Regions from separate parts of the Enterobacter vonholyi genome, predicted to be linked through region 3. Evidence: predicted binding sites of a transcription regulator. Region 3 holds the regulator's gene; each other region holds the start of a gene.
What was found. Region 3 encodes PurR, which represses purine synthesis genes. Its sites were predicted from a motif close to CANGCAAACGTTTGCNTG; they were not measured.

Region 1: raiA (ribosome-associated translation inhibitor RaiA) is a predicted target of PurR. The motif match lies at 6,015-6,032, and genes of this name have one in related genera.
Region 2: gcvT (glycine cleavage system aminomethyltransferase GcvT) is a predicted target of PurR. The motif match lies at 1,162-1,179, and genes of this name have one in related genera.

The regions. Positions count from the first base shown of each region.
Region 1 covers NZ_CP162152.1:3,384,062-3,392,219, forward strand. Annotated here, with positions in the region: rRNA gene AB3N39_RS15825 (16S ribosomal RNA) at 1-153, opposite strand, end outside; gene clpB (ATP-dependent chaperone ClpB) at 581-3,154, opposite strand; gene yfiH (purine nucleoside phosphorylase YfiH) at 3,284-4,015, opposite strand; gene rluD (23S rRNA pseudouridine(1911/1915/1917) synthase RluD) at 4,012-4,992, opposite strand; gene bamD (outer membrane protein assembly factor BamD) at 5,124-5,861, shown strand; gene raiA (ribosome-associated translation inhibitor RaiA) at 6,130-6,471, shown strand; Phe leader region at 6,582-6,707, shown strand; gene pheL (pheA operon leader peptide PheL) at 6,583-6,630, shown strand; gene pheA (bifunctional chorismate mutase/prephenate dehydratase) at 6,738-7,898, shown strand; gene AB3N39_RS15865 (SMP-30/gluconolactonase/LRE family protein) at 7,895-8,158, opposite strand, start outside.
Region 2 covers NZ_CP162152.1:3,683,172-3,691,329, forward strand. Annotated here, with positions in the region: gene gcvT (glycine cleavage system aminomethyltransferase GcvT) at 9-1,103, opposite strand; gene ubiI (FAD-dependent 2-octaprenylphenol hydroxylase) at 1,501-2,703, opposite strand; gene ubiH (2-octaprenyl-6-methoxyphenyl hydroxylase) at 2,716-3,894, opposite strand; gene pepP (Xaa-Pro aminopeptidase) at 3,891-5,204, opposite strand; gene AB3N39_RS17220 (YecA family protein) at 5,236-5,814, opposite strand; gene zapA (cell division protein ZapA) at 5,983-6,312, shown strand; RNA gene ssrS (6S RNA) at 6,354-6,537, shown strand; gene AB3N39_RS17235 (5-formyltetrahydrofolate cyclo-ligase) at 6,562-7,158, shown strand; gene serA (phosphoglycerate dehydrogenase) at 7,255-8,158, opposite strand, start outside.
Region 3 covers NZ_CP162152.1:1,861,830-1,869,987, forward strand. Annotated here, with positions in the region: gene AB3N39_RS08870 (riboflavin synthase subunit alpha) at 43-684, shown strand; gene cfa (cyclopropane fatty acyl phospholipid synthase) at 716-1,864, opposite strand; gene punC (purine nucleoside transporter PunC) at 2,163-3,362, opposite strand; gene punR (DNA-binding transcriptional activator PunR) at 3,477-4,388, shown strand; gene purR (HTH-type transcriptional repressor PurR) at 4,406-5,431, opposite strand; gene AB3N39_RS08895 (YnhF family membrane protein) at 5,729-5,818, shown strand; gene AB3N39_RS08900 (MFS transporter) at 5,980-7,146, shown strand; gene sodB (superoxide dismutase [Fe]) at 7,185-7,766, opposite strand; gene AB3N39_RS08910 (C40 family peptidase) at 7,889-8,158, opposite strand, start outside.

The DNA.
Region 1 (8,158 bases), 1.5 Mb from region 3:
TAGTTATCCCCCTCCATCAGGCAGTTTCCCAGACATTACTCACCCGTCCGCCGCTCGTCACCGAGGAGCAAGCTCCCTGTGTTACCGCTCGACTTGCATGTGTTAGGCCTGCCGCCAGCGTTCAATCTGAGCCATGATCAAACTCTTCAATTTAAGTTTGATGCTCGTGAATTAAACTTCGTAATGAATTACGTATGTTCACTCAGAGACTTGGTATTCATTTTTCGTCCGAGGACGTTAAGAATCCATGTCACTTTGAGTGCCCACACAGATTGTCTGATAAATTGTTAAAGAGCAGTGCCGCTTCGTTTTCGCTGCGGCGCGGGGTGTGCATATTACGCTTTCCCGCTTCAGAGTCAAGCGTTTATTTACGCTGTTCTCTGCTGACCAGGCGGCGTGTGTGCCGTTGTTCCGTGTCAGTGGAGGCGCATTATAGGGAGTAATTCTGAACCTGCAAGGATAAAGTGAAATTTATTTACTGACTGCTCACTTTCCAGGCAAAACCAACTCCAGACCTCAATTTTCGCCTGGTTTTTAAACAAAAACGAGCCGCAAGCGGCTCGTTTTTGCGTTTTGTGACTTACTGCACTGCCACAATGCGATCGTCGTTGGCTTCCAGACGGATAACTTTGCCAGGAACCAGCTCCCCGGAGAGGATCTGTTGCGCCAGCGGGTTTTCGATCTGCTGCTGGATAGCGCGTTTCAATGGACGCGCACCGTACACCGGATCGTAACCGTTCTTACTCAGCAGCTTCAGCGCATCGTCGGAGATGTGAATTTCATATCCACGTTCTTCCAGACGTTTGTACAGACGCTGCAGCTGGATCTGCGCAATCGACGCAATGTGTTTCTCACCCAGAGGATGGAATACCACCACTTCATCAATACGGTTGATGAACTCCGGACGGAAGTTATGGCTTACCACACCCAGCACCAGATCCTTCATGTGGCTGTAGTCCAGTTCACCGAAACGTTCCTGAATCAAATCGGAACCCAGGTTCGAGGTCATAATGACAACCGTATTACGGAAGTCGACCGTTCTCCCCTGCCCGTCGGTCAGACGACCATCATCCAGCACCTGAAGCAGGATGTTGAACACATCCGGATGCGCTTTTTCCACCTCATCCAGCAGGATGACGGAGTAAGGACGACGGCGCACCGCTTCCGTCAGGTACCCACCTTCTTCATAACCCACATATCCCGGAGGCGCCCCGACCAGACGCGAGACGGAGTGTTTCTCCATAAACTCGGACATGTCGATACGCACCATCGCATCGTCGCTGTCGAACATAAAGTTAGCCAGCGCTTTGCACAGCTCGGTTTTACCGACACCCGTCGGCCCCAGGAACAGGAACGAACCAATCGGGCGGTTTGGATCGGACAGCCCTGCACGGCTACGACGAATAGCGTTCGATACCGCCTCAACCGCTTCGTTTTGACCAATCACACGATTGTGGAGATCGTTCTCCATGCGCAGCAGTTTTTCACGCTCGCCTTCCAGCATGCGCGCCACGGGAATACCGGTCCAGCGCGCCAGGACTTCCGCGATCTCGGCATCCGTCACTTTATTACGCAACAGACGCATCGTTTTACCTTCTGACTGCGTCGCTATCTCAAGCTGTTTTTCCAGCTCAGGAATTTTGCCGTACTGCAGTTCAGACATCCGAGCCAGATCGCCCACGCGTCGCGCCTGCTCAATGGCAATTTTTGCCTGTTCGAGTTCAGCTTTAATGGTCTGCGTACCGGAAAGGGAGGCTTTCTCGGCTTTCCACTCTTCTTCCAGCTCAGAATACTGGCGCTCTTTATCGTCCAGCTCTTCATTGAGCATATCGAGGCGTTTCTTACTGGCTTCATCAGACTCTTTCTTCAGCGCCTGCTGTTCCAGCTTGAGCTGAATGATGCGTCGGTCGAGTCGGTCCAGCTCTTCCGGCTTCGAGTCAATCTGCATACGAATGCTCGACGCCGCTTCATCAATCAGGTCGATCGCTTTATCCGGCAGCTGACGGTCAGCAATATAACGATGCGAAAGCGTCGCCGCCGCAACGATGGCCGGGTCAGTGATCTGTACATGGTGGTGCAGTTCATAGCGCTCTTTCAGACCACGCAGGATCGCGATGGTATCTTCAACGCTTGGCTCGGCAACAAACACTTTCTGGAAACGACGTTCCAGCGCAGCATCTTTCTCAATATACTGACGGTACTCATCCAGCGTAGTGGCACCGACGCAGTGAAGTTCACCTCGCGCCAGCGCAGGTTTCAGCATGTTCCCGGCATCCATCGCGCCATCCGCTTTACCCGCGCCGACCATGGTGTGCAGTTCATCGATAAACAGAATGACGTTGCCTTCCTGCTTCGCCAGGTCGTTAAGCACGCCTTTAAGGCGCTCTTCGAACTCGCCGCGGTATTTCGCACCGGCCACCAGCGCGCCCATATCCAGCGCCAGTACGCGACGGCCTTTCAGGCCTTCCGGCACTTCACCGTTGACAATACGCTGCGCCAGCCCTTCAACAATCGCAGTTTTACCGACACCCGGTTCACCTATCAGCACCGGGTTGTTCTTGGTACGACGTTGCAGTACCTGAATGGTACGACGAATTTCTTCATCACGGCCGATCACCGGGTCAAGTTTGCCCTGTTCAGCACGCTCGGTCAGATCGACCGTAAATTTCTTCAAAGCCTGACGTTGGTCTTCGGCTCCCTGATCGTTCACGCTTTCACCTCCGCGCATGTTCTCAATCGCCTGAGTCACGTTGGCGGTGGTCGCACCGGCAGATTTCAGCAGGTCGGTCAAGGTACCGCGTGATTCAAGCGCCGCCAGAACAAACAGCTCTGACGAAATAAAGTTGTCCCCACGTTTTTGCGCCAGCTTGTCGCAAAGGTTCAGGACGCGCACCAGATCCTGCGACGGCTGAACGTCGCCGCCGGTCCCTTCGACCTGCGGTAAACGGCTCAGCGCCTGATCGATAGCGGTGCGTAACTGGCCAGCATTAATGCCAGCGGACGTTAATAAAGGACGTACCGATCCCCCTTCCTGATTCAGCAAGGCGCTCATTAAATGAAGAGGTTCGATAAATTGGTTGTCGTGCCCCAGTGCGAGGGACTGGGCATCGGCGAGAGCAAGCTGGAATTTATTAGTAAGACGATCCAGACGCATAACTCCTCCCATAACAGGTCAAATTTGCTACTGGAGATTAAATGAGGTCATCCCTCAATTATTCAAGGTTAATGACCTGAATTATGTGAAAAGAAAACGGCACGTGCCGGATCGTCTTGATTCTTTAGGTTATATCAGCCAAATGAAACTTGCCATACGGCCCGTCGTCTTGTCGCGGCGATAAGAGAAAAAATCATCCTTTTCGGTGAATGTACAGCGATCGCCGCCGAAGATCTGCGTTATGCCGACGCTGTTCAGCCGCTGACGAGCAAGCTGGTAAATATCGGCCAGATATTTATCTCCGGAAGGCAGGAAGGCGTCCGCCGCTTGCGGATCTTTAACCATAAAGGCTTCGCGAACCTCCGGCCCCACTTCAAAAGCGCGAGGACCAATGGCCGGGCCAAGCCAGGCCATAATATTGGCGGGCTCATCCTTAAAGCAGGCGACAGTTTCTTCCAGCACGCCTTCACACAGTCCACGCCAGCCCGCGTGTGCTGCAGCCACCTCGGTGCCTGAACGGTTACAAAAAAGTACCGGCAGACAATCCGCGGTCATTACAGCACAAACGGTTCCCGGAGTATTGCTGTAAGAGGCATCAGCACGTTTAGAAGCATAGGGTTCCCCCGTCAACTTCAGCACCGCCTTGCCATGAACCTGTTCCAGCCAGACCGGTTTTGAAGGCAGGTTCCCCGCAGCAAACAGACGCCTGCGGTTCTCTTCCACATGCTCCAGGTTATCGCCACAGTGTGCGCCGAGGTTCAAAGACTCCCACGCGCCCTGGCTAACACCGCCAGTGCGGGTTGAACTGCAGGCGGCCACGCCGGCAGGCAATGGCCACTCCGGGACAATCAGTTTGGTCATAACCAGTCCACTTGATCCTTATGTTCTTCGAAATCAACACGCATCGCGTCAATAAGGTCCACCATATCCTGCGGGATAGGCGCATGCCACTCCATCTGAATACCGGTGATCGGATGGTAAAGGCGCAGCATGGTCGCGTGCAGCGCCTGACGATCGAATTTACGCAATACGCTGATGAACTCATCCGACGCGCCCTTAGGCGGACGTGGACGACCACCGTAGACCTGATCCCCCACCAGCGGATGGGTGATGTGGGCCATATGCACACGAATCTGGTGAGTACGCCCGGTCTCCAGACGCAGACGCAGGCGCGTATGAATACGGAAATGCTCCATAATGCGATAGTGCGTCACCGCCGGTTTACCCATCGGATGCACCGACATATGGGTTCGCTTGGTCGGGTGACGGCTGATGGGCTCTTCTACCGTCCCGCCAGAGGTCATATGCCCAATGGCTACCGCCTCATACTCACGGGTGATTTCGCGCAGCTGCAGCGACTCCACCAGACGTGTCTGAGCAGGAACGGTCTTCGCCACCACCATCAGACCGGTAGTGTCTTTATCCAGACGGTGCACGATGCCCGCGCGCGGAACATCCGCGATCGGCGGATAGTAATGGAGAAGCGCGTTAAGTACCGTACCGTCAGGATTCCCCGCGCCCGGATGAACAACCAGGTCGCGCGGCTTGTTGATTACCAGAATGTCATCATCTTCATAGACGATGTCCAATGGGATATCCTGCGGCTCGAAGCGGATTTCCTCTTCGATTTCAGCATTGATGGCGACAGCTTCCCCACCTAACACTTTCTCTTTTGGTTTGTCCCAGATTTTGCCGTTTACCATCACGCGCTGGTCAAGGATCCATTCTTTTATGCGTGAACGCGAATAATCAGGGAACAATTCGGCCAAAGCCTGATCTAAGCGTTGACCGAGCTGATTTTCGGAGACTGTTGCGGTGAGTTCTACTCGTTGTGCCATAAACTGCTTCTTCGTTTAACGTTGGGTTTTACGGCTTTGCCGTTTAATATAGTGTGCTATTGTAGCTGGTCTTAATCGGGAGCAGGAACAGAGTTTCTCCCGGACAAACATTTGAGGAAAGTCAAAACGTCATGACGCGCATGAAATATCTGGTGGCAGCGGCCACGTTGAGCCTGGCTTTGGTGGGCTGCTCCGGTTCAAATGAACAGGTCCCTGACAATCCGCCGAATGAAATCTATGCGACTGCACAACAAAAGTTGCAGGACGGTAACTGGAAACAGGCGATAACGCAACTGGAAGCGTTGGATAATCGCTATCCATTTGGTCCGTATTCGCAGCAGGTACAGTTAGATCTCATCTACGCATACTATAAAAATGCCGATCTGCCGCTGGCTCAGGCAACCATCGATCGTTTCATGCGTCTGAACCCGACTCATCCTAACATCGACTACGTGATGTACATGCGCGGCCTCACCAACATGGCGCTGGACGACAGTGCGCTGCAGGGCTTCTTCGGCGTGGATCGTTCCGACCGTGACCCGCAGCATGCGCGTGATGCCTTCAATGACTTCTCCAAGCTGGTGCGCGGCTATCCAAACAGCCAGTACGTGACCGACGCCACCAAACGTCTGGTGTTCCTGAAAGATCGTCTGGCGAAATATGAATACTCCGTGGCGGAATATTATACCCGCCGTGGCGCATGGGTTGCCGTGGTTAACCGCGTAGAAGGTATGCTGCGCGATTACCCGGATACTCAGGCAACGCGCGACGGCCTGAAGCTGATGGAAAATGCTTACCGTCAGATGCAGATGACCGCTCAGGCTGAAAAAGTGGCGAAAATCATCGCCGCGAACAGCAGCAACACCTGATTTTGCCTCAATGCAAAACGGCAGCCCGCTGGCTGCCGTTTTTTTGTTCGTTTCTGAGCATCGCTGAAGCGCGTTAGCCTCAACACATCCTGTCAACTATGGCCCCAATTTATGCCTTCTACAAGGTAAATCTCACCTCTTCCTGCCCTGCCTCACAAAAAAGATTCCCTGACAAAAACCGACAAAATAACGTGATCTAAATCACACATTTTGACATTGGGTCGGGTATGCTGGAATCACCAAGACGGAAAGACAAGAGGTAAAATTTATGACAATGAACATTACCAGTAAACAAATGGAAATTACTCCGGCAATTCGCCAGCACGTCGCAGACCGTCTCGCCAAACTGGATAAATGGCAAACTCATTTGATTAATCCACATATCATCCTGTCCAAGGAGCCGCAGGGTTTCATCGCTGACGCAACTATCAATACTCCAAACGGCCATCTGGTCGCCAGCGCAAAACACGAGGATATGTACACAGCTATTAACGATTTGATCAACAAGCTGGAACGGCAGCTCAATAAAGTGCAACACAAAGGTGAAGCCCGTCGCGCCGCAACGTCGGTGAAAGACGCCAGCTTCGCGGAAGAAGTTGAAGAAGAGTAATCCTTTAAATTGAGTGTACCGCCAACGCGCCTTCGGGCGCGTTTTTTGTTTTTTATTGACAGGGTGAAAACAGTACAGGTACTTTAACGGTATCAATCGCAGGATGACTTTATGAAACTTACGCCGTTCTTCTTCGCATTCTTTTTTACCTTCCCCTGAACGGGAGGCGTTTCGTCGTGTGATAAAGAATGCGAAGACGAACAACAAGGCCTCCCACACCGGGGGGCCTTTTTTATTGATAACGATAAAATGAGACAGGCAACACTATGACACCGGAAAACCCGTTACTGGATCTGCGCGTAAAAATCAGCGCGCTGGATGAGAAACTGCTGGCGCTGCTGGCCGAACGCCGCGCCCTTGCCGTTGAAGTAGGCAAAGCCAAGCTGGACTCCCATCGTCCGGTCCGTGATATCGACCGCGAGCGGGATCTTCTGGAACGTCTCATTCAGCTCGGCAAAGCGCATCACCTCGATGCCCACTACATAACCCGGTTGTTCCAGCTCATCATTGAAGACTCCGTTCTGACCCAGCAAGCGTTACTTCAGCAGCACCTCAATAAAACCAATCCACACTCTGCGCGTATCGCCTTCCTGGGACCGAAGGGCTCTTATTCTCACCTGGCCGCACGTCAGTACGCTGCACGCCATTTCGAAGAATTTATTGAGAGCGGCTGCGCGAAGTTTGCCGACATTTTTAACCAGGTCGAGACCGGCCAGGCGGATTACGCCGTGGTGCCGATTGAAAACACCAGCTCCGGCGCCATCAACGACGTCTACGATTTGCTGCAGCACACCAGCCTGTCGCTGGTCGGCGAGCTGACGATCCCTATCGATCACTGCGTGCTGGTCTCCGGCTCAACGGACCTGAACACGATCGAAACGGTTTACAGTCATCCGCAGCCGTTCCAGCAGTGCAGCCAGTTCCTGAACCGCTATCCGAACTGGAAAATTGAGTACACCGAAAGCACCTCGGCGGCGATGGAAAAAGTGGCGCAGGCTAATTCCCCCACCGTCGCGGCGCTCGGCAGCGAAGCGGGCGGCGCGCTGTATGGCCTGCAGGTGCTGGAACGCAACCTGGCAAACCAGACGCAAAACATTACCCGCTTCGTGGTGCTGGCCCGCAAGGCAATCAATGTGTCTGACCAGGTGCCAGCAAAAACCACGCTGCTGATGGCCACCGGCCAACAGGCCGGTGCGCTGGTTGAAGCCCTGCTGGTGCTGCGTAATCACAACCTGATCATGACCAGGCTGGAATCACGCCCAATCCACGGTAACCCGTGGGAAGAGATGTTCTATCTCGACATCCAGGCCAACCTGGAGTCCGCTTCCATGCAGAAAGCTCTCCGCGAGCTGGGCGAGATCACGCGTTCCATGAAGGTGCTGGGCTGCTACCCGAGCGAAAACGTCGTGCCGGTCGATCCAATCTAACGTTCGATAAAGCGGCTTTTCTTCATCCCTGCCACGCCCACCGGCAGGGTGAAGATGGCCCCGGATAGCGGATATTTCGCCACCTCCTCCGCATCCATATTCTCCCGCGTGGTGGTAATAAACAGCGTTTTCATATCATCGCCGCCAAAGCAGACCATCGTCGGGCAACGCACCGGCATGCGATATTCTTCCAGCTGCTCCCCTTGCGGTGAAAAACGCGCGATGCGCCAGCCGTCAAACAGCGCGCTCCAGTAACAGCC
Region 2 (8,158 bases), 1.8 Mb from region 3:
AAAAATGATTAGGCGACCGGCTTACCGGCGCGAACAAAAATCGGTTTGGTCACGTTGACCGGCATTTCGCGGTTGCGGATTTGCACCACCGCCGTTTCGCCAATGCCCGCTGGCACGCGTGCCAGTGCAATACTGTAGCCCAGCGTCGGGGAGAAGGTTCCGCTGGTGATCACGCCTTCGCGATGATTGCCGTCAGCATCGGTAAAGCGCACCGGCAGTTCGCCTCGCAGCACGCCTTTTTCCTTCATCACCAGTCCCACCAGCTGTTCGGTGCCCTTCTCGCGCTGCATCTCCAGCGCTTCACGGCCAATAAACTCACGGTCAGCCGGTTCCCACGCGATGGTCCAGCCCATGTTGGCAGCCAGCGGAGAGACGCCTTCATCCATCTCCTGACCGTAAAGGTTCATTCCCGCTTCCAGACGCAGCGTATCGCGCGCGCCCAGACCCGCAGGCTTCACGCCCGCTTCCACCAGCGCACGCCAGAAATCAGCGGCCTTCTCGTTCGGCATCGCAATTTCGTAGCCCGCTTCACCGGTGTAGCCGGTGGTGGCGATAAACAGATCGCCCGCCTGCACGCCGAAGAACGGCTTCATGCCTTCGGTTGCTTTGCGCTGCTCGTCGTTAAACAGAGAGGCGGCTTTCGCCTGCGCGTTTGGTCCCTGCACGGCGATCAGCGACAGATCGTCACGGACGGTGATGTCGATGGCATAAGGTTCGGCGTGTTGGGTGATCCAGGAGAGGTCTTTTTCGCGGGTGGCGGAGTTTACAACGAGGCGGAAGAAATCTTCAGTGAAGTAATAAACGATAAGGTCATCAATCACGCCGCCCGAGGCATTCAGCATGCCGGTATAGAGCGCTTTGCCCGGCGTCTTCAGTTTGGCGACGTCGTTTGCCAGCAGATAACGCAAAAACTCCCGGGTGCGGCTACCGCGCAGATCGACAATCGTCATATGGGACACGTCGAACATACCGGCATCGGTGCGCACCGCGTGGTGCTCATCAATCTGAGAGCCGTAGTGCAGCGGCATCATCCAGCCATGGAAGTCCACCATGCGGGCGCCGCATAACACGTGTTGTTCGTACAATGGAGTCTGTTGAGCCATCTTGTCCTCGTTGAAAAATTCACCGTGAAACCCGGTATCGGCCCCGCGTTCGGGCACCGACGCAAACGTTCTCTTTTACCTGAACTTACCACCGAAACCGGCGGTTAACCATAAGGCAAAATGGGTCATCACATTAGCTTATGACCAAAAAACGCTAAAAAGCCTACAGAGTTATTCACTGGAAAAATGCGATTAACCCCGCACAAAATTAACAATGCTCTAACAGGATTTAGCACATGGTGATATTTCGTGCGGAAAATCGGGCCGAATTTCCGTAACGAGAAAAATGCGACATTAGATTATCTAATGCGAAAAATGACGTGAAATTAGAATATTTCAAACGAGGGAATTTCCCCGGCGCAGAGGCCGGGAAAAGAAAGTGTGACAGGGGTCTAAATTAACGCAGCCAGTCCGGCAGGTCGTTAAGACCCATCGCCTGACGGAGGAGTTGGGGCTTAACGCCCGGAAGGGTGTCAGCAAGCTTGAGGCCAATATCGCGCAGCAGTTTTTTCGCTGGATTCGCTCCGGCAAACAGCTCGCGGAAGCCCTGCATGCCCGCCAGCATCATCGCCGCGCTGTGCTTGCGGCTGCGCTCGTAGCGGCGCAGGTACAGATGCTGACCAATATCTTTCCCTTCGCGATGCAGGCGACGCAGCTCCTCAACCAGCTCCGCCGCGTCCATAAAGCCGAGGTTAACGCCCTGTCCTGCCAGGGGATGAATGGTATGCGCCGCATCCCCCACCAGCGCCAGACGGTGCGCCGCAAACTGACGCGCGTAGCGGCCGGTTAACGGGAATACCTGACGTTCGCTTTCAAGCGTGCACAGGCCAAGGCGGTTATCAAAGGCCACGCACAGCGCCTGGCTAAAGGCCTCCGGCGTCGCCTCATGCATCTGCTGGGCTTTTTCCGGCACCAGGGACCAGACAATCGAGCACAGGTGCGGGTCGCTAAGCGGCAGGAACGCCAGAATGCCGTCGTTGTGGAAAATCTGGCGCGCCACGCCGCCGTGCGGCTCTTCGGTACGGATCGTCGCGACCAGCGCGTGATGACGATAGTCCCAGAAGGTCAGCGGGATGTCGGCTTTATTCCGCAGCCAGGAGTTCGCACCGTCAGCACCGACTACCAGACGCGCGGTCAGCATGTCGCCGCTCTGCAGGGTGATAAACGCCTCGTTTTCGCCCCATGCCACCTGCTGGATCTGCGCAGGCGCAATCAGCGTCACGTCGCTGCACTGCTGTGCTTTCTGCCACAGCGCGTGGTGGATCACCGCGTTTTCAACGATGTGCCCCAGATGGCTATAGCCCATGCTTTCATCATCAAAAGCAATATGACCAAAGCTGTCCTTATCCCACACTTCCATGCCGTGATAGCAGCTGGCGCGATGCGCCACAATATCTGCCCAGACGCCAAGGTGCGTCAGCAGCTTTTCGCTGGCCGCATTGATCGCCGAGACGCGGAGTTCCGGCGGCGCATCCGGTGCAACGGGCTGGGGCTGCTTTTGCTCCAGCACCGCCACGCGCAGGCCGCTGCCCTGCAATCCACAGGCCAATGCCAGTCCAACCATTCCGCCGCCAACGATGGCGACATCAACATTTTGCACGATGATAACTCCTTAACGCGCGACCCAACCCAGGGTCCGCTGCGCCAGCACGTCACGTGCCGGAATGAATAGTTCCATCGCCATCAGCCCGAGGTTGCGGCCCGCAACCAGCGGTGCCCAGCGATTGGCAAAGAGATGGACTAAGCCGTCGGTAACGCCGATGGTGGCCTCTTTATCCGCCTGACGGCGCTTCTGGTAATGAATCAGCACCGAATACGCCCCGCAGTCTTTTTGCTCGCCCCACGCATGCGCCAGTGATTCGGCCAGGCTCATGACGTCGCGTAAGCCCAGGTTAAAGCCTTGCCCCGCGATGGGGTGCAGCGTCTGTGCGGCATTACCGACAAGCGCCAGACGATGGGAGACAGACTGAGACGCCGTGGTCAGCGAAAGCGGGTAGACCGTCCGCTTGCCTGCGTGGGTAATACGCCCCAGCCGCCAGCCAAAGGCTTTCTGCAGCTCGGTACAAAAACGTTCGTCGGACCAGCCCTTAACCTCTTCCGCCTTATCCTGAGGATGACACCACACCAGGGAACAGCGCCCGTCCGACATCGGCAGCATCGCCAGCGGACCATGCTGCGTAAAGCGTTCAAACGCCCTGCCGTGGTGTTCAGCTGCGGTAGAGACGTTCGCAATGACCGCCACCTGCCCGTAAGGCTGCTGGCGCCACTCCACGCCACACTGGCTGCCGAGCGACGAGCGCGAACCGTCCGCGGCGACCAGAAGCTGGCCTTCAAGAACGGTGCCGTTTTCCAGCGTCACGCTAACCGACGCCTCACTACGGCTCACGCTGGCCACGCGCGCCGGACAATGCAGCGTGACGCCCGGCGCGTCCTGGAGCAGGCGGAACAGTCCCAATCCGACGTCGTGCAGCTCAACGACCTGACCCAGGGCATCAATCCGGTAGTCCTGCGCGTCCAGCGTGACAAAGCCAGCATGGCCGCGATCGCTGACGTGCACGGTACCGATCGCCGTGGCGCGGTCGGCTATCGCCTGCCAGATACCAATGCGCGAAAGCTGCTGGCAGGTGCCCTGCGCCAGCGCAATGGCGCGCGCATCAAAACCGGGGTGGTTTGACGCCTCTGGCGCAACGGCTTCCACCAGGTGCACCGGAAGCTGGCCCTGCGTCAAATGCGAAATGGCCAGCGCCAGCGTGGCCCCGGTCATGCCGCCGCCAACGATAATCACGCTCATGCGCGTGCCGCTGCCATCAGCGCCTCGATATCGTCAGCGTTTTTCACGACGCTGGCGGTCAGGTTTTCGTTACCGGTTTCGGTAATCACGATGTCATCTTCAATACGAATGCCAATCCCGCGGTACTCTTCAGGCACGTCGGCATCCGGCGCGATATACAGGCCCGGCTCCACGGTTAACACCATGCCCGGCTCCAGCACGCGCGAACGGTCGGTGCCGTACGCGCCAACGTCATGCACGTCCAGCCCCAGCCAGTGGCTCAGGCCGTGCATGAAATACGGTCGATGCGCATTTTCAGCAATCAGGGTGTCTACATCCCCTTTCAGGATCCCGAGCCTGACCAGACCGGTAATCATGATGCGCACCACTTCGCCGGTCACTTCCTGCATGGAGGTACCGGGACGATACAGCCTGAGCGCCGTCTCAAGAGACTCGAGAACGATGTCGTAAATGGCGCGCTGTGCCGGTGAGAACTTACCGTTCACCGGGAAGGTACGGGTTATGTCCCCCGCATAGCCCTGATATTCGCAGCCGGCATCAATCAGCACCAGATCGCCGTCGCGCAGCGCGCTTTCGTTTTCGGTGTAGTGCAAAATGCAGCCGTTTTCCCCGCCGCCGACAATGGTGTTGTAAGAGGGATAGCGCGCGCCGTGGCGGTTAAATTCGTGGTGAATTTCGCCTTCCAGCTGGTATTCGAACATCCCGGGACGGCATTTCTCCATTGCGCGGGTGTGCGCCAGGGCGCTGATTTCGCCCGCACGGCGCATCATGTTAAGCTCGTCTTCAGACTTGAACAGGCGCATCTCATGCACCACCGGACGCCAGTCCGTCAGCGTGGCCGGCGCGGACAGGTTCTGCCGCGAGCCTTTGCGCAGCTTATCCAGCGCGGTGAAAACAATCTCATCGGCGTAGGCATATTCACCCTGCGCGTGATAGAGCACGTCGAGGCCGTTAAGCAGCTGATAAAGCTGCTGGTTGATTTCGCTAAACGCCAGCGCGCGGTCAACGCCCAGCTTCGCCGGTGCGGCCTCTTGCCCCAGGCGGCGGCCAAACCAGATTTCAGCAGTTAAGTCTCGTACGCGGTTGAAAATCACGCTGTGGTTGTGGGTGTCATTGCTCTTAATCAGCACCAGCACCGCTTCCGGCTCGTTAAAGCCGGTGAAGTACCAGAAATCGCTGCTCTGGCGATAGGGATATTCGCTGTCGGCGCTGCGCGTCACTTCGGGCGCAGCAAAAATTAGCGCGGCGCTCCCCGGCTGCATTTTCGCCAGCAGCGCCTGACGGCGGCGCGAATACTCTTGACTCGAGATAACCATGACACCCTCCTGTGCGTTATTTTTCTTAATGTAAGGTTGGCTTGCGGACTTCCGGCGCGGTCGGCTGTGAGCGCGTAAAGTTGTCGTGGCACAGCAGTGCCGCCACGCGCACGTACTCGATGATCTCTTCGAGAGACATTTCCAGCTCTTCCTGGTCTTCGTCTTCATCGTAGCCGAGCTGAGCGATATTACGCAGATCGTCGATCGCCTCACCCGCTTCGCCGGTCACTTTATCCAGTTTAGGCTGCGTCACGCCCAGCCCCAGCAGATAGTGGTTTACCCAGCCGGCCAGCGCATCGGCGCGATCGAACACGCTAACGTCGTCGCCTTCAGGCAGATAAAGCTGAAAAAGGAAGCCATCGTCTTCCAGAGAATCGCTGGTGGCGGCGTGCATTTTACGCAGCGCTTCCGCCAGCTCGTGACCAAACGCCAGCCCTTCATTCGTGAGGTCGTGGATCAGCGGCTGCCATGAGCTGTCGCTGTTTCCGCCGCACAGCATGCCACTGATCAGACCGTGCATTTCGGCAGGGGTTAAACCGACTCCCTGCTGGTTCAGTAACTGGTTTAAATCCTTGTAACCAGGCATTTCGTTCTGTATAGACATGAGCATTCGTCGTCAAAGGGGGGAAGTTTCATGATATGCTACCACTTTGGACCCTGGTGATACCAGAAAAGGGCTTGTATCTTCACATCAGGGTAGCTATAGTGTCGCCCCTTCGCAGCCCCCGGGGCCGTAAGCGAAGGCAGCGCAGTCAATCAGCAGGAAGGTGGCATGTCTGCACAACCCGTCGATCTCCAGATTTTTGGCCGTTCACTGCGAGTGAATTGTCCGCCTGAACAAAGGGATGCTTTGAATCAGGCTGCGGACGATTTGAATCAGCGGTTGCAAGATCTAAAAGAACGCACTAGAGTCACAAATACTGAGCAGCTGGTTTTCATCGCCGCGTTGAACATCAGCTATGAACTGACTCAGGAAAAAGCGAAGACCCGCGACTACGCGGCAAGCATGGAGCAGCGCATTAAAATGCTCCAGCAGACCATAGAACAGGCATTGCTTGATCAAGGTCGCAATCCCGAAAGACCGGGACCCAAGTTTGAATAACACTTCTCAGTTGACTATGGTAGAGTAACTGTGAAGACAAAATTTCTCTGAGATGTTCGCAAGCGGGCCAGTCCCCTGAGCCGATATTTCATACCACAAGAATGTGGCGCTCCATGGTTGGTGAGCATGCTCGGTCCGTCCGAGAAGCCTTAAAACTATGACGACACATTCACCTTGAACCAAGGGTTCAAGGGTTACAGCCTGCGGCGGCATCTCGGAGATTCCCTCTCTTTTCTTCTACCGACTACCATGACTCAATTCCCTGAAGTTTCTGCTTCACGCCAGGACATCCGTCAGCTAATTCGTCAGCGCCGCCGTGCGTTAACCTCCGATCAGCAAGCGCATTTTGCCCAGCAGGCCGCCGCCCGTATGATGGCGTATCCCCCTGTCTTGATGGCGCATACCGTTGCGCTGTTTCTGTCGTTTGACGGCGAGCTGGACACCCAACCGTTGATAGAGCAACTCTGGCGCGCCGGGAAGAAGGTCTATCTGCCGGTGCTGCACCCGTTTAGCGAGGGGAATCTGCTGTTTCTGCACTACCATCCGCACAGCGAGCTGGTGGTGAATTGCCTGAAAATCACCGAACCGAAACTCGACGTGCGCGACGTGTTGCCGCTGTCACAGCTGGATGTACTGATCACGCCGCTGGTGGCGTTTGATGAACAGGGCCAGCGTTTAGGGATGGGCGGCGGTTTTTATGACCGGACGCTGCAAAACTGGCAGCAGTACGGGTTGCAGCCGGTGGGCTATGCGCATGATTGTCAGGGCGTGGAGGCGTTACCGGTGGAGAAATGGGATGTGCCGTTGCCGGCGGTGGTGACGCCCAGCAAAATCTGGGTCTGGTAGAATAAAGCCGGGTGGCGCTTACGCTTACCCGGCCTACAAATGCTCAGAGTAGGTCGGGTAAGGCGCAGCCGCCACCCGACACCACAAACCGCACTATCAGTACAGCAGACGCGCGCGAATCGTCCCCGCAATAGACTTCATGCTCAGCAGCGCTTTTTCGGCCACATCATCATCCGCTTCGATATCAATAACCACGTAGCCCATCTGCGAGTTCGTCTGCAGATACTGCGCGGCAATGTTGACGCCCTGCTCGGCAAAGATCTGGTTGATCGCGGTCAGCACGCCTGGACGGTTTTCGTGGATGTGCAGCAGACGACGACCACCGTGCAGCGGCAGAGACACTTCCGGGAAGTTCACGGCAGAGAGCGTAGAACCGTTGTCGGAGTATTTGCTCAGTTTACCCGCCACTTCCAGACCGATGTTCTCCTGCGCTTCCTGGGTGGAACCGCCAATGTGAGGCGTCAGGATCACGTTGTCGAACTCGCACAGCGGAGAGGTAAACGGATCGCTGTTGGTCGCAGGCTCCGTCGGGAACACGTCGATGGCGGCGCCCGCCAGATGCTTACGCTTCAGCGCATCGCACAGCGCAGGGATATCGACAACCGTGCCGCGCGCGGCGTTAATCAGCAGTGAGCCCGGCTTCATCAGCGCCAGCTCTTCCGCGCCCATCATGTTTTTGGTGGACGCATTTTCCGGCACGTGCAGGCTCACCACGTCACTCATGTTCAGCAGGTCAGACAGGTGTTGAACCTGGGTGGCATTGCCCAGCGGCAGCTTGCTTTCGATATCGTAAAAATAGACATGCATACCGAGAGATTCCGCCAGAATCCCCAGTTGGGTACCGATGTGGCCGTAGCCGATAATCCCCAGCTTTTTACCACGCGCTTCATATGAGCCAGACGCCAGTTTGTTCCACACGCCGCGGTGCGCCTTGGCGTTAGCTTCAGGAATGCCGCGCAGCAGAAGAAGCAGTTCGCCAATCACCAGCTCCGCCACGGAA
Region 3 (8,158 bases):
AAACGGTGCCACCACCGTCTGGAAAAAACAGGAGTTGTAAGCATGTTTACTGGTATTGTGCAGGGCACTGCCAAAGTGGTGTCCATTGATGAAAAACCTAATTTCCGTACTCATGTTGTTGAGCTGCCGGAATATATGCTTGAGGGCATTGAAACCGGCGCGTCGATTGCCCATAACGGCTGCTGCCTGACCGTTACCGAAATTAACGGCAACCAGATTAGCTTTGATTTAATGAAAGAGACGCTGCGGATCACTAACCTGGGCGAGCTGGTGGTAGGCGATACCATCAACGTTGAGCGCGCGGCGAAGTTCAGCGATGAGATTGGCGGTCATCTTATGTCGGGGCACATCATGACCACCGCCGAAGTGGCGAAAATCGTGACCTCGGAAAATAACCGTCAAATCTGGTTTAAAATGCAGGACCCGTCATTAATGAAATACATTCTCTATAAAGGATTTATTGGCATTGACGGGATTAGCCTGACGGTAGGGGAAGTGACGCCAACGCGTTTTTGCGTGCATTTAATTCCTGAAACGCTGCAGCGCACCACGCTGGGCGCGAAAAAACTGGGGCATCGCGTGAATATCGAAATCGATCCGCAGACCCAGGCTGTGGTTGATACGGTTGAGCGCGTGCTGGCAGCAAAAGAAGCCGCAATAATAAAGACCGCCGAAGAAGAATAAAAAATAACCCCGGATATCCGGGGTTATTTTTTTAGCGTGCGACACGCAGTCCGTGTTCTATCCCACGGCTGAATACCACCTGCCAGAGCTGAATATCCCGTGCGCGAAACGCCCCCGCGCAGGCATTCAAATAATAGCTAAACATTCGTTTGAATCGTTCAGAATAGTTGTCCGCAATCTCTGGCCAGGCTTTCTGGAAACGTTCATGCCATGCCATTAAGGTGGTGTCGTAGTCCGCGCCAAAGTTATGCCAGTCTTCCATCACGAAATGGGGTTCACTGGCGTTGGCAATCTGGCGAACGGACGGTAAACAGCCATTCGGAAAGATGTATTTGTTGATCCACGGGTCAACGTTGTTGTCGGTCCGCTTAGAGCCGATGGTGTGCAGCAGGAAGATGCCGTCCGGTTTCAGATTCCGGTCCACCACCTCAAAATAGGTATCGTAGTTTTTTGGCCCCACGTGCTCGAACATGCCGACGGAAACAATCCGGTCAAACTGTTCATTCAGGTCACGGTAGTCCTGCAGCCTGATATCCACATCGAGATCCTGGCAGCGCTCCCGCGCCATTTTTTGCTGTTCCGCTGAGATCGTCACGCCGACCACGCTGACGCCATAATGCTTCGCCATAAAATATGCCAGCCCACCCCAGCCGCAGCCGATATCCAGCACGCGCATGCCGGGCTGTAGCTGCAGCTTCTCGCTAATCAGACGCAGCTTCGCCTGCTGAGCCTCTTCAAGCGTCGAGGCCTCTTTCCAGTAGGCGCAGGAGTATTGCATGAAAGGGTCCAGCATGCGGCTGAACAGGTCATTGCCGAGATCGTAATGCTCTTTGCCGACGATCCAGGCGCGTTTTTTACTTTGCAAGTTAAACAGTCGGGCAGAGGCGACACGCAAAGTGTCTTTCAGATTGCGGGGGAGTTGATTTTCCAGACCGGCACGCAACACGCTGGCAAAAAAGATATCCAGCCGTTCACAATCCCACCAGCCGTCCATATAACTTTCTCCCAGGCCTAACGACCCTTCCCGCAACACGCGTTTAAAAAAGTCGGGATGTTTAACCTGGGGATCGGATGGCGAAGATCCGTTGATAGTGATGCCTGCTCGACCTAACAGTTCACTGACGATCCGGGACCAGTTGTCGTCCGGAACGCTGACTTCTTCTATACACGATGAACTCATAGCTTCTCCATCACCCTGATGTGATCAGAACCTTCAAACAGCGTAGACGCTTTTTTTGGTTTGTGAGAAATCTCACGGTAAATACCGCGAGGCTAGTATCCGACGTAGAACAGAGGAAGGGAGATAACCCTTGCCGAAATGCCTTCCATGGTAAAACGGGAGCACTCCGGCTCCCGTTAACACTTAATATTTATCGTATTTAATCGAACCAAATTTAGTATAGGCTTCAAAATTTGGTGATTCAATAGAAAATTGTTAGCAACCTAATCACTGAAATATAACATGATTTCTGGCGCAATCAGGCATGCGAGGTTTCCACCTGAGCACCGTTATCCTGCTCACGCTGCGCGGAGGCCTGCATGCGATAGCCCAATACCGCCAGCGCTACGGTGAACAGCATCACGCTGGTGGTGGTCAAAAGCGGCGTAGCAATCAGCGCCGAGACCACCAGGCTTGCCAGGAAGCACAAACCCAGCTGCAGGGTGTTCTGCAGCGCGGCGGCGCGGCCTGTTGCCTGCGGGAATGGACGCAGCGCCTGCGCCACAACGATAGGGTAAATCGCCCCGTTCGCAATGGCCATCACGCAGAACGGGATCAAAATTTCGGCCAGACCGGCACCCGGAATAAAGCCAACGGCCCAGGTCCCGATGACGCTCAGCGCATAGAGCACCAGCAGCCATGGCAGCATCTGCTGGCCTTCCCATTTTTGCAGCGCCGCGCGACAGCCGTACCCGCCCACAAGGAACGCGATTGTCTGCGGAACATAGCTCAGGCCGATGGCTGCCGGGCTGTAGCCCATATCGTGCAGAATGAACGGCGAGCCGGTGAGCCATGCGAAGAAGCTTGCCGAGCAGGCGGCATAGATCAGGACATTCCCGCGATACGCTTTGGCGCTCAACAGTGAGGTGAAGGTAATCGGCTTCGCGTCGGCATGCGCCTCTTTTTTATGCGCAGGCTTGAGGGCAAACGCCGGCAGCATCAGCACCAGCGTGATGGCAAACAGCGTGGCAAAAATGGCCTGCCAGTCAAAGTGCGCGAGGATCCAGCTGCCCAGCAGCGGAGCCAGGGCAGGGGAGAGGCCCACCAGCGGCATAATGGTGGCGAAAATACGGTTTGTGCGGTTAGCCGGGTAGTAGTCAGTCACCAGCGCCTGCCAGGTCACGGCCGCGGCACAGACGCCCACGGCCTGAACGAAGCGCAGCACCAGCAGCCAGGTGGCGTCGCGTACCCATAACATCCCCAGGCACCCCACCGCAAAAATGGCCAGACCCAGCAGCAGTACCGGTTTACGACCAAAGCGATCCGAGAGCGGTCCCCAGAGCAGCTGTGCAAAAGCAAAACCGGCGAGGAACAAACTCAGGCTGGCACTGATGGCGGCAGCGGGGGTTTGCAAATCTTCCTGCATCGCGGCAAAAGCCGGCAGGTACATATCGGTGGCCAAAAAGCCCAGCACGCTTAAGCCGCCGAGCCAGACTAAAAAACCGTTCCTGGGTTGCATTATTTTATTCTCCTGAGGAGGCAGGTATACATTGGCGCTGAGTGTAGGGAGTGCAAAGCCGCTTGTGAAACGCTAATATTTGGCGGGTGCATTCAAATTTTTTGCAGGCAGAAAATGTGGTCAGATTATTCTCTTGAAGTGGTCGATGCTGTCGCGCGTAACGGCAGCTTCAGCGGTGCGGCGCAGGAGCTGCACCGCGTCCCTTCGGCCATCAGCTACACGGTGCGTCAACTGGAGGAGTGGCTGGCGGTTCCGCTGTTTGAGCGGCGGCATCGTGACGTGGAATTGACGCCCGCCGGGGCGTGGTTTTTGAAGGAAGGGCGTTCTGTTATCAAAAAAATGCAGATCACCCGCGAACAGTGCCAGCAGATCGCCAACGGCTGGCGGGGACATCTTTCCATCGCGGTGGATAACATCGTGAAGCCGGAACGCACCCGACAGATGATTGTCGATTTCTATCGTCATTTCTCTGACGTTGAGCTGCGGGTCTCGCAGGAGGTGTTCAACGGGGTGTGGGATGCGCTGGCGGACGGCAGGGCGGAGATGGCGATTGGCGCGACGCAGGCGATCCCGGTCGGGGGACGTTACGCCTTTCGCGACATGGGGATGCTGAGCTGGAAATGCGTGGTGGCCAGCGATCATCCTCTGGCAGCGATGGACGGGCCGCTTAGCGACGATACGCTGCGCAACTGGCCCTCGCTGGTGCTGGAGGATACGTCCCGTTCATTGCCCAAGCGTATCACCTGGCTTCTGGACAACCAGCGGCGGGTGGTGGCTCCGGACTGGGAATCGTCGGCGACGTGCCTCAGTGCCGGACTGTGCGTCGCGATGGTGCCCGTTCATTTTGCGCGTCCGCGCATCAATACCGGCGAATGGGTTGAACTGACGCTGGAAAATCCGTTCCCGGACGCGGCCTGCTGCCTGACCTGGCAACAAAATGATGTCTCGCCCGCCATGGCCTGGCTGCTGGATTATCTGGGGGACAGCGAAACGCTGAACCGGGAATGGTTACGGGAGCCAGCGTAGCTGGCCCCGTAAAGGGATTAACGACGGTAGTCGCGGAACGGACCGTCCGCAACGGAACGGCGTTCAATCAGGCGCGGGTGAACTTCAATGGACTGCGACTCTTCGCGCTTGTTGACGATCCTGTCGAGCAGCATATTGAAGGCCGTTTCGCCCAGCGAATCTTTCGGCTGGTGAATGGTGGTCAGCGCTGGGGTGAAGAAGCGCGCGTTACGCACGTTGTCATACCCGATCACGGAAATATCCTGCGGTACGCGCAGACCCAGTTCATCGGCGGCGCAGAGCGCGCCCATGGCCATGATGTCACCCCCGCAGAAAACGGCGGTCGGACGGTGCGGCTGGGAAACGATCTGCTGCATTGCGCGGTAGCCTGATTCCGGCTCAAAGTCGCCCTGCACGATCCAGTTTTCCGGCACGGTGATCAGCGCTTCTTCCATCGCTTTCATAAAACCGGCAAGACGGCCCGCCCCGGTGTTGCGCTCCAGCGGACCCGGGATCACGCCAATCTCGCGGTGACCGCGTTCGATCAGGTAACGGCCGGCCATATAACCGCCTTCAAAGGCATTGTCGATAACGGAGTCGGTGAAATCTGCACGCGCTTCGCCCCAGTCCATAACGACCATGGGGATGTGGCGATACTCTTCGAGCATCGACAGCACGGATTCCGGGTACTCGGAACACATCACCAGCAGGCCGTCAACGCGCTTCTGAGCCATCATCGACAGGTAGGCGCGCTGTTTTTCAATGCTGTTCCACGCGTTGCCCAGAATCAGGGTATAGCCTTTCTGGAAGCAGTTTTTTTCAACCGCTTCAATGATCTCGGCAAAATAGGCCGCTTCACTACTGGTCGCCAGCAATCCAATGGACTTGGTGTGATTAACCTTAAGGCTACGCGCGACCGCACTTGGCGAATAATGCAGCTCCTTGATCGCTGCCCAGACGGCGTTGCGCGTCTCTTCCGCCACAAAGCGGGTTTTGTTAATTACATGTGATACGGTTGTAGTGGAAACGTTTGCGCGTTTTGCTACGTCTTTAATTGTTGCCATTAAATGTCACTCCAGACCATATCCTAAACTCCTGAAAAACTTGAAGGTAAACGTTTGCCTTCTCTCACCCTTATCACGCAATCTTGAATTGCGGCACGCCGGGAAAACGACACGGGACGTCAGGAGGGGGTCAATGGCCGGTACGCTAATAAATTTAGCGTGGAATTTTGTCCTATCTTGATGAAAAGGGGAAGAGGTAAAGTGGTTCTCAGTATAAATCCAGGAAGATTTTTGACGTAATCTGTGCAAAAATGAGCAAGCTCACTTTTCGTGTGGGGATTAAAAGGAGAAAAATTGATGAGTTCCGATCTTAAGTTTTCGCTGTTCACCACCGTTGTTGTGCTGGCTCTGATTGTTGCGGCCGGTCTGACGGCTGCGCTGCACTGATTTACGCGGAGGGAGAGCCTTCCCTCCCGACTCCCCGGATTGTTACTTCTCTGGCAAAAATCTTTTGCCATTTTGTTAACTTCTCATTTTTTGTGATTGATGTCATGCTTTCCGCTTCTTTGTTCTGTGTCACCACATGACACGGCATCCGGAGTTGACGCATGAAAATCAATTTTCCCCTGCTGGCCCTGGCGATTGGCGCTTTTGGGATTGGCACCACTGAATTCTCCCCGATGGGGTTACTGCCCGTCATCGCCCGCGGCGTGGACGTCTCGATCCCTGCGGCTGGCATGTTGATCAGCGCCTACGCTATCGGCGTGATGGTGGGGGCGCCGCTGATGACGCTTCTCCTTTCTCATCGCGCGCGCCGCAATGCGCTGATTTTCCTGATGGCGATTTTCACCCTCGGCAACGTGCTTTCGGCCATTTCGCCGGACTACACCACGCTGATGCTGTCGCGTATTCTGACAAGCCTCAACCACGGCGCGTTCTTTGGGCTGGGGTCGGTCGTGGCGGCAAGCGTGGTGCCAAAACATAAGCAGGCGAGCGCCGTGGCCACCATGTTTATGGGTCTGACCATCGCTAACATCGGCGGTGTTCCTGCTGCAACCTGGCTGGGAGAAGCGATCGGCTGGCGTATGTCTTTCCTGGCGACGGCCGGGCTGGGCGTGGTCGCGATGGTGGCATTGTTCTTCTCCCTGCCGAAAGGCAGCGCCGGAGAACGTCCGGAAGTGCGTAAGGAGCTGGCGGTGCTGATGCGCCCGCAGGTGCTTTCCGCGCTGCTTACCACCGTTCTCGGGGCAGGGGCGATGTTTACCCTCTATACCTATATTTCACCGGTACTGCATGACATTACCCACGCAACGCCTCTCTTTGTGACCGCGATGCTGGTGCTGATTGGCGTGGGCTTCTCGATTGGCAACTATCTCGGCGGGAAATTTGCCGACCGTTCCGTGAGCGGGACGCTGAAGGGCTTCTTAACCCTGCTGATTGTCATCATGATCGCCATTCCGTGGCTGGCGCGTAACGAGTTTGGCGCCGCGATGGCGATGGTCGTCTGGGGTGCAGCAACGTTCGCCGTGGTGCCACCGCTGCAGATGCGCGTGATGCGTGTTGCGCATGAAGCGCCGGGCCTCTCATCCTCGGTCAATATCGGTGCCTTTAACCTGGGCAATGCGCTCGGTGCGGCGGCCGGTGGGGCCGTGATTTCAGGTGGTCTGGGATACAGCTTTGTGCCGGTGATGGGGGCAATCATTGCCGCGCTTGGCCTGCTGTTGGTGATGATGTCGGGTCGTAAACAGCCAGAAGCAGCCTGCGCTGCGGAATAAACCAAAAACGCAGAAGGGCGAACCCTTCTGCGTGTCTTTTACGCGGCGAAGTTCTTCGCCACAAAGTCCCAGTTAACCAGTGCCCAGAAGTGTTCCAGGTAGTTCGGGCGCGCGTTACGGTAATCGATGTAGTAAGCGTGTTCCCATACGTCCACGGTCATCAGCGGCTTCGCGCTGGTGGTCAGCGGGGTGCCCGCGTTAGAGGTGGATACGATAGCCAGTTTGCCATCCGCCTCTTTAACCAGCCACGTCCAGCCTGAACCGAAGTTCTTGATGGCTGCATCGGTAAATTTCGCTTTGAAATCTGCGAAGCTGCCAAATGCGGCGTTGATAGCGGTAGCCAGTTCACCGACAGGTTCACCGCCGGCATTCGGCGCCAGGCAGTGCCAGTAGAAGGTGTGGTTCCACACCTGAGCGGCGTTGTTGAATACGCCACCCTCAGAGCTGCGGACGATCTCTTCCAGCGTTTTGCCTTCAAAATCGGTGCCCTTGATCAGGTTGTTCAGGTTGGTGACGTAAGTCTGGTGATGTTTGCCGTAGTGATATTCCAGGGTTTCCGCAGAAATGTGCGGTGCCAGGGCGTCTTTTGCATACGGTAGTGCAGGTAATTCGAACGACATTGCTTCTCTCCTTATTGTATTTTGCGTTGCCAATAACCACACAGACAACAAGGACAGGATAGCAAATTGAAAGGGTATGCAAAAGAGGAACTTACCCTGCCACGGGTGTGGCAGGGCAGGGGTTAGCGAATGGTTTTCGGCGTCATCACGCGGCGTGCGCCGACGTAGTGGCGTACCCAGTAGTCTTCACTGAGAGAGGTGATCTGAATATCCTGACCGCTACGTGGAGACTGGATGAATTTTCCGTTGCCTACATAGACGCCAACGTGGTCAGCCGTCCCGCGGCCTTGGGTGCGGAAGAACACCAGATCGCCATTTTCCAGCTCACCGCGGTCAACCGGTGAGGCATCGCGCAGGTGGTACATTTCGTTGGCGGTGCGCGGAATGCGGAA